DNA from 4 places in the Lysinibacillus sp. K60 genome. Region 4 is predicted to be linked to each of the others. Evidence: riboswitches for the same ligand, from Rfam matches in the RefSeq annotation. Region 4 holds a riboswitch; each other region holds the start of a gene.
What was found. Region 4 has a riboswitch for cobalamin ahead of HCH28_RS15610 (glutaredoxin family protein). Riboswitches for the same ligand answer to the same signal wherever they lie in the genome.
Positions count from the first base shown of each region.

Region 1: it holds a riboswitch for cobalamin, as region 4 does, so the genes downstream of both, HCH28_RS21360 (FecCD family ABC transporter permease) here and HCH28_RS15610 (glutaredoxin family protein) in region 4, are expected to answer to the same signal.
Region 2: it holds a riboswitch for cobalamin, as region 4 does, so the genes downstream of both, HCH28_RS16560 (hypothetical protein) here and HCH28_RS15610 (glutaredoxin family protein) in region 4, are expected to answer to the same signal.
Region 3: it holds a riboswitch for cobalamin, as region 4 does, so the genes downstream of both, cobT (nicotinate-nucleotide--dimethylbenzimidazole phosphoribosyltransferase) here and HCH28_RS15610 (glutaredoxin family protein) in region 4, are expected to answer to the same signal.

Region 1 covers NZ_JAASJR010000013.1:40,990-43,195, forward strand. The annotation lists gene HCH28_RS21360 (FecCD family ABC transporter permease) at 1-985, opposite strand, end outside; cobalamin riboswitch at 1,132-1,319, opposite strand; gene HCH28_RS21365 (biotin transporter BioY) at 1,474-2,070, shown strand; gene HCH28_RS21370 (YdhK family protein) at 2,185-2,206, shown strand, end outside.
Region 2 covers NZ_JAASJR010000007.1:210,734-212,939, reverse strand. The annotation lists gene HCH28_RS16565 (GNAT family N-acetyltransferase) at 1-184, opposite strand, end outside; cobalamin riboswitch at 432-615, shown strand; gene HCH28_RS16560 (hypothetical protein) at 843-1,598, shown strand; gene HCH28_RS16555 (elongation factor G) at 1,739-2,206, opposite strand, start outside.
Region 3 covers NZ_JAASJR010000003.1:6,549-8,754, reverse strand. The annotation lists gene cobT (nicotinate-nucleotide--dimethylbenzimidazole phosphoribosyltransferase) at 60-1,115, opposite strand; cobalamin riboswitch at 1,208-1,383, opposite strand; gene HCH28_RS07310 (ABC transporter ATP-binding protein) at 1,480-2,206, opposite strand, start outside.
Region 4 covers NZ_JAASJR010000007.1:21,874-24,079, forward strand. The annotation lists gene nrdE (class 1b ribonucleoside-diphosphate reductase subunit alpha) at 1-722, opposite strand, end outside; gene nrdI (class Ib ribonucleoside-diphosphate reductase assembly flavoprotein NrdI) at 719-1,078, opposite strand; gene HCH28_RS15610 (glutaredoxin family protein) at 1,075-1,299, opposite strand; cobalamin riboswitch at 1,417-1,594, opposite strand; gene HCH28_RS15615 (hypothetical protein) at 1,885-2,206, opposite strand, start outside.

The sequences.
Region 1 (2,206 bases), on a different contig from region 4:
CACAAAAAGCTGTAATAATACCAATTGGCATTTCCTGAGGAGCAATAATGATTCGAGCAAAGGCATCTGCCCACACTAAGAATATTCCACCTATTAAAGCACTAATAGGTATGACGTATTTATAGTTTGAGCCCACAATTAAACGCACAATATGGGGAATAATCAATCCCACAAATCCTATAGAACCACTAACTGCGACAAGCACACCAGTTAATAGAGATACTAATAGTATTAACTGAATACGGAATTGCTGAAGATTAACGCCTAATGTCACTGCCGCCTCTTCTCCTAGTAATAATAAATTTAAATTGCGATAGTGTAGCCATAGTAGCCCAAATACAACCAAGAATACGAAGGCTGGAATCACAATACTATTCCATTTGGCTCCAGCTAAACTACCTAGCATCCAAAACATAACAGCCTTTAAGGCCCCTTCTTGCTTTGACATCATTAAAATAAAGTTAGAGATAGCCGTTAAGATAAAGGACACAGCCATGCCTGCCAATAGCAAGCGGAAAATAGAGACACGTCCCCCAACACGTGATAAGAAAAAAACAAGTGTAATGGCAAGTAATGAACCAAGGAATGCGGATACTGAAAGAGCGTAAATACCTAAAAATGAAAACGCTCCTAAAATAATCACAGAAGTAGCTCCTACAGCTGCCCCTGAAGAAATCCCTAGAATATACGGGTCTGCAATAGAATTACGTACAAGTGCCTGAATGGCTGCCCCTGCAATGGCTAACCCCGCTCCTACTATAGCAGCTAGCAAAACACGAGGTGCTCTTATTTGCCAGATGATGATTTCCTGAGAGCGACTCCAATCTTGCTCGATCGAAGTTTGTATAAAAGGAATTTTAGAAAGAATAACTTTCCATACATATAACGGTGTAACTGAAACTGAGCCAACCATTACAGCAAAGGTCATTGAAACAATTAATACCATGAAAAGTACGAAGGAAAATAACATAAATTTTTTATTCATCTGTTTTAAACTCCTACTGAATATTGATGAATGAAGCAATAAAAAAAGGTATCCCATGCGAAAATGCGCATAGAAATACCCTAGATTAAACAAAGTCAGAAAAATATCCAGCTATTGTCCGTAATTGCTTGCATCCTCGTGGGCATTACAGGTATTACTAAATGGCAGGTCTCCTGGCTTCGATTCACTATCCTATAATTGCCTTCCCATTCTTAAACAGTGGCAAATCATATTATAGGATTCCTCGTTACAGTTGCGGGACAGCGTCGGACTTCCACCGACTTCCCTTTTAAGTGACATTCAAAAATGTCACACCAATAGTATTTGAAGTTATAAAATTGTGACGGTTCTATCATACATTTTTATAGATAGATAGTCTACTTCTATTTAACCCAATATTTGAGTTAACTATTAATAATAATAAGGTTGACACAATAGCATTCGTTTTTTACACTAGCAGTAATAACTTATAAAACGAGGTGAAATTCATGGCAACTGTTACACAACATAGTCACCATAAGTTAAGAACTATTGACATTACCTACATTGGATTGTTTTCAACGCTAATGATGGTGGGTGCTAATATCACTTCCTTTGCACCCTTTATGGTAGTTGGTGGTGTACCCATTACGCTTCAAACCTTCTTTGCAACTTTAGCAGGGCTTATTCTTGGTAGTAGAAAAGGTGCGCTCGCCTGTACAATTTATATGTGCGTAGGATTGGCGGGAGCTCCTGTCTTTGCTCGTTTCGGTGGTGGAATTGGCCAAATTTTAAGCCCTACCTTTGGGTTTATTATTACATTTATATTAGCGGCATTTGTTGCAGGGTTGATCGTGGAACGAAGCGGGACAAAGAAAAGTTTTATCGTAGCTGCTTTGGTAGCAACGGCTATAAATTATTTGATAGGAACAAATTGGATGTTTTTTGCCTATAAGCTTTGGGCAAGTGCGCCAGAGAATTTTTCATATAAGCTCGCTTGGCTTTGGATGATTCCTCCACTACCAAAAGATATTATTTTAGCTATTTTTGCTGGTATCTTCGCCCATAGATTACAAAAAACATTGAAGATCATGCCCATTCAATAGCATATCTCCCCACCTAATTGTGCCAGACTAAAGAAATGTTTTTCATAGGGTCATATCCATCGTTTCTGCACATTTATTTGCTACATTAGGAGCACATAGTGAGGAGGATATCATATGAAATTCAATAAAAGATGGT
Region 2 (2,206 bases), 190 kb from region 4:
TAAGATGATTTTCCTTATGAATCATAGGCGATTTCACTACTAGCAAATTAAATGTATCAGTTGGAATGTTCGTGTTGGCTATGACAAAATGAGCTTCCTCTATAATTTGTCCAGAAACAGCTTGAGTAAATAGTTTCATTTTTTCCTCTAAATTACTCGTCACTAAATGTTGACTTGCTTTCATATCTTTCATCCTTTCACTATTAGTAGTGCGCACTATCTTTTATTATAGAGTCATTGAAAGATTAAAAATACGGAGTTCACCGTTTTTATATCCTCCCATAATTTTCAGAAAACAATCAGGCACGAAAAGCAAGGATGATTAGTAGTTTGGAAAATATTATGATATTTGACTTTAGAAAAATACTACTTTACAATTGATTTTAGTAATCTAATAGGAATGTGGCGTACACTAAATTCCTATGACAACTGAATAGCGTGTAGTAATAGGTGTAAATTGCGTGCAATTTGCTTAAAAGGGAAGTCGGTGCGAATCCGACACTGTCCCGCAACTGTAAATGTGAGCGACTTTTCAGCAACCACTGTCAAATGATGGGAAGGGGAAAAGTGGCGATGACCATGAGTCAGGATACCTGCCTAGTTACGAGTACACACCATAAACCTACGAGGAATAGGAGGTGGCATGTTGACAAAACAGAATACTCTGTTCGTCACAGTACGTCAAACGCCCATAGTAAATGAAAGGGTTCACAATCGAACTCGTTCACACATACTTAGGGTTTGTTTGCCATTGTGTGATGAAAGAAGATAAAATGAAGGATTTCCTCTAAAGTAGGGAGTCCTTTTTGTTTTGAAAATATGTACGCAAAGGGGATGCACGTATGACAAATTTTCATGTAACGACAACGTTGGAAACGCCTTTTGAAGATCTGAACATTTGTAAGCAACCACGCACAGAAGTTGCCAAGAAAGCGAAAACAAGAATGGTGGTCGAATCTCTAATCGATCAATTATTAGCAACGAAGCTGATTCGCAATGATCGCTTCTTTGAGCAAATCTTATATAATAAAGAAATTATTTGGATACAAAATGGGGATGTGGACGGTCATCTTTTAGCGAAAGCAGCCATAGCAGATGAACTGAAAACAAAGACGAATAGCTTTATGATGTACATGCCGACCAATCCGATTGTCTATGAGGTCAATGGAGAAGCGTATCACTTAATTACGCGCATTGATTCTACACGCGCAAAGCCCAACCTTGACCGTCTCTCATTGGCGCCAAAGCCTGTTTTAAGTGCCGCTCGTGTCAATGACTTATTATGCTCGATTGTTATGCGCTTTTACGAAACGTATTTACACGATTTAGCGCCTCACCATGACAAACTCATCGCATTTGTACAGCAGGAATATGCCCAGTTTATTGAAGCAGTGCAAGCGTTAAATGATTATCATTTCAACTGGCATCCACGTGGCAACGGTCACGAGCTTTTACTGCAATTAATTGATCATCTACAACTTTTAAAAAGTCAGCCAGGTAAGGTACTAATTGATTTTACAAACAAGCATGACTACGTGATAGTTGAACCCGCTTATTTGATAGACAAACCAACAAAGAAGGCTGTCGGTGCACTATAAAACCAAGCCCTCCATTTTTTGGAGGGCTTGTTTTGATCTTGCGCTATGAATATCCGCGAAAGCAGGAAAAATACCCGCGCTAGTGCGACGAATACCCGCGAAAGCAAGTAATGCCTTCACGCGAACAAAATCACCCCATCCTACAGGCAATGCATGGCTGCCTGTGCTTCTTGCCATGGAACCGTATACCCTTTGCCCTTTGCACAAAAGATACTAGAGGAACTATACTCAGGGTCTGCATTTTTATCGTAGCCAATCTGTGCAATCACATCCTCTGTATTATGGCACACATCATAGCCATCAAATTGGAGAGTGAGTGCACCTTTCCCATTTGTATAGGCGGCAAAGGTTGTACTGTAGCTCATTAAAGTGGCAACAGGCGCACGACCTGTTAGGATAACATCCGTTTCGGATAAAATCGGGTCATCGAATGTGCCTGCTGCTTGCTGAATATCATTCATCATACGGCCGATAAAGTCGTTTGAAGCCTTCATTTTAAAGCGATAATAGGGTTCAAGTAGGACATTTTGTGCCTGCTCCAGCCCCTGACGCAGTGCACGGAAACTGGCTTCGCGGAAATCTCCCCCCGATGTATGTTCATTATGCCC
Region 3 (2,206 bases), on a different contig from region 4:
TGTTTTATTGTTTTAGCTAATGTTTCATTCCTTATATGATTAAAAAAGAGACATTTAACTTACCTTTTTAACAACTGCATTGATTCTTCTAAAGTCACCATGTTTTTCATCATCGAGCAAGCTGCATCTAAAATAGGAAAGGCTAAGGATGCTCCAGAACCTTCGCCTAAACGCATATTCATGTGCAACATCGGTTCAATGCCTAGTAATGCAGCGGCAATTTTAGCCCCTGGTTCCTCTGAGGCATGGGAAGGAATAATATAATCTTTTACTTTTGGTTCTAGCTTATAAGCAATGAGCGCGGCAATAGTTGAAATAAATCCATCAATGACAACAGGTTTACGATGGACAGCAGCGCCAAGTATAATGCCTGTCATCGCCCCTATCTCTAATCCTCCAACCTTAGCCAGAACATCAATAACATCATTTGGATTAGGCTTATTTAAGGTAATTGCTTTTTCAATAACTGCTGCTTTATAGGCAATGCCTCCTTGGCCTACTCCTGCACCAAACCCCGTTACTTCGATAGGCTTGCATCCCGTCAAAACAGCTAATATCGCAGCACTTGGTGTTGTATTGCCGATGCCCATTTCTCCAGTCCCAAGTACATCAGCACCTTTTATGATTTCCTCAGTGGCCACCTGGATTCCTACTTCTATCGATTGAATGGCTTCTTGTTTGGCCATAGCTGGACCTTGTGCCATGTTATCGGTACCGTATTTAATTTTATGAATAAGGACTCCTGCATCAAGTGGAATATCTTCTTTTACCCCAACATCTACTGTGACAACCTTTGCATTGGTAATGCCCGCAATCGCACAAACGCCTGTACCTCCCTTAGGAAAATTTAATGTTTGAAAGACCGTCACATCTTGTGGATTCGTGGTTACACCTTCCTCGCAAACACCATGATCTGCAGCACAAACAATCATCACCTTTTTGTCGACCATTGGATATAAGTGTCCTGTTATCCCAGAGAGCTGTACAGCAAGTGATTCTAGTTTACCCAAGCTACCTGGGGGCTTACAAAGCCCATCAATCCGTTTTCTAGCCTGCTCCATACTTTTCATATCAACCCCTTGAATATTTTGAATCGTATCTTGTAATAATTGCATGATTATTTCTCCTCTCGTTCTCATTGAGACAAAATAAAAAATCTGTAGTTTATTGTCATGACAAATAAACTACAGACTTTTCCATCATCTATCTCTTCTAAAGCATGTAGGCAGGTCTCCTGGCTCAAGTTCAACACCTCATAGTACCTTCCCAGCAATTCGCTAGTGGCATACACTATGAAACTCCCTTATACAGTGGCGGGTCCGCTAAAGCTTTTCACTTTATTCCCTATTCTCCCAAGTGGGCACCTATTGCTTTTATGTAATTATGTTAAATCTACTTTACAACTTTTTTAGTGTCAAGAGGAAAAATTTTTTTGAGTGTTAACTTAGTACAACCAGCTATTCAAACAATTTAGGCTTATTAAGAGCTTGTAACAACAAATGAATCCCTCTCGTTCACCTGATTGTTATTAACTTCAAATATTTTATCTACTTCACTTATTAAAACAGGGTGATGAGTAACCAATATAACAGTCTTTTGTTTTTCTTTATTTAAATATAAAAGTAATGTTTCTATATTTATTTGGTTGTCTTTATCAAGCGCAGAAGTAATCTCGTCAAACAAATAGATATCCGCATCTCTTAGAAGCGATCTTGCTATTGAAAGTCTTTGCTGTTGCCCAGTAGATAATTCAAGCCCATTATGCCCAATAAGAGTTTCAAATTTATAGTCCAACGTTTCTATATATGAATAAATGTTAACCATTTTACAAATTTGAATTAATTCTTCATCCGTTGCATTCGGCTTTGCTAATAACAAATTTCCCCTTATTGTCCCTGTCATTATAAAATGCTCTTGCGTTACCAAACATACCCTTTTTCTATAAACATCATTAGGAATATATCTAATATTTTGATTGGATAGAAATATTTCACCCTGATAATTAATGTATAAACCTGATAATATATTCAATAATGTCGATTTACCTGATCCGCTTTCTCCCTTAATCAATACAATTTTCTTCAAAGGTATTTGGAAATTTATATTTTCTAAAACTGGAGATAATGCATTAGTATAGGTAAAGCTTACATTCCGTAACACTATTTTGTCTTTTCTAAAATGATGCGATGAATTTACATAGTCTGAT
Region 4 (2,206 bases):
CCATTTCGTTGCCCTAGCTGATTTGAATAACTGAAAGAATTTTCTAACAGTTTTGCTACTGGGATGACACCACTTGCACGATTTAATATCTCTTTAATTGGATCACCTAAAGGGCGTAAATCTGTTAAGTTGACCCCTACTCCACCACCAAGGCGTGATAGCTCTAAACAATAGCCAATATTTTCAGCAATACTGTTCATGGAGTCATCCATTGATAATTTAAAGCAGCTGACTAATTCACCACGTGCTTTCTTACCACTATTTAAAGCAGTTGGTGTCGCTGGCTGGTAGGCTTCCATCATTGCTTCGACAGAGCGTTCTGCTAGAGTTGTGTTTCCTTGCGCCAAATACAAAGCAATAATGACAATACGATCCTCATACTTTTCTAAGATCTCTTCCCCGTCACGACTTTTCATAGCATAGCTATCATAAAATTTGCTTGCGCTCATAAAGGATGGGAAGCGGAAATTATAATCATAGGCTTTCTTGTACAGCTTCTTAATAAATTCCATCTCGTACATATCGATAAATGCTTTCTCATAGTAGCCCTCATCAACTAAATAGCGGATTTTTTCCTCAATATCTATAAAATAACGCAAACGTACGTTAACATACTCTAAAAAGTAGCGGCGCGTAGCTTCGCGGTCCTTTTCTAACTCAAGTAATCCAGTTGTACTATAACGATTCAGTACGTCATTATTAAGCTTTAAATAGGTTTTCATCTCATTACCCTCGTTTCATAAAACGTTTGTATTGCTTCGTAATCCGTTTGATTACCTCGTAAATCTAATTTCCTTACTAAGGGTACATGATAGGTAGCGGCGATTTTCTCACCAGCAGCGCCAAATACATGATGGCCGAAATTACTATTGCCACTGGCAACTACTCCTTTACAAAAATCCCTGTTTTTTTCTAAGAAACGTTGTACCTTTGCTGGAATGTCACCTAAACCATCTGTGTAGGTAATTAAAAGATAGGGCTTGTTCAATCGCAATTCCTCCGAGAGCTCGATACATTCTGCCTTTAATTTGGATACAACATTTCGGACATTACCTGTACGACTCGCGTAAACGATCATAGAGCAATCAACTCAATTTGAGAAACAATTTCCTGAACATCTCCTATAAAAGTTTCATTCATCTCTAAAACAGGCACACTTAAAAAACCTGCGTCAATAATCGTTTGCTTTGCCTGTTCATCATGATCGATGTTAACGATTTCAGCTTCAAGTCCTGCACGTTGTAGTTCAGATTTTACCCATAGGCATTTTGGACAAATTGTTTTCGTATAAAGTTTCATAGAAATCCCTCTTTTCATAAAATAAAAAGCCTATCTCCTCTAGAGAGATAGGCTAAATGGAAACGTTAACATACCAAAAATACTGACGTTCCCATCTCTTAATCCCCGAAGAAATGATAAATTTGTTTTATAAAGGCAGGTCTCCTGGCTTTGCTTCATTCTCTGATTCCCTTCCCATGCAAATGCACAGTGGTTGCAATCATCGTCAGCTTCACAGTTGCGGGGACAGCGTCGGAATTGTACCGAACTTCCCTTTTAAACTACATATAGTAGTACCTTTGTAAAACGAACACAATATATAGTTGTTGTTCAATAGTTTTAAGTGTACCATCCTTCAAATGAAAAGTAAATCAAGATTCTAAACTTCTTTATTTTTGGATTATTCAGTATTTTTAATTATGTAGTTCGAAATAGATTATCAATAATTACTACTTCCTAATTAAAATATTTATTTTAAATGATGTATGAAATTCTCTATTAAAATCGATCTACATTTGTAGAATGACTAGGATAATCTAGTTGAATAGCTAACATAGAACACTCTATATTCTGAAGAAAAATAGACTGATTGACACTACGAATATATTATTTCCTTTCAATAAACAGGGCCAATTCCTTATAAAATTCCGGCGTTGCAGCAGAATTTGTATGAAATTGAGGATTATATTTGGATATAAGTTTATATAATTTAGTAGCAGTTAAAAGATTTTGTTCTCTATCGTAAGCCCTAAAGCTATTATAGACCTCTTTCACTTTCCCATTTGCTAAATGAGAAAAGTAATGTTGCACTTCTTCATCCTCTAAGTAATCTAGTTGCCATTTGTAACATATTAAATTTGTGAGGAAAAACATTTCTAATGCTGGCATTTCACCAAATTTCAATAGCAATGTCATCCCATAATCAAAG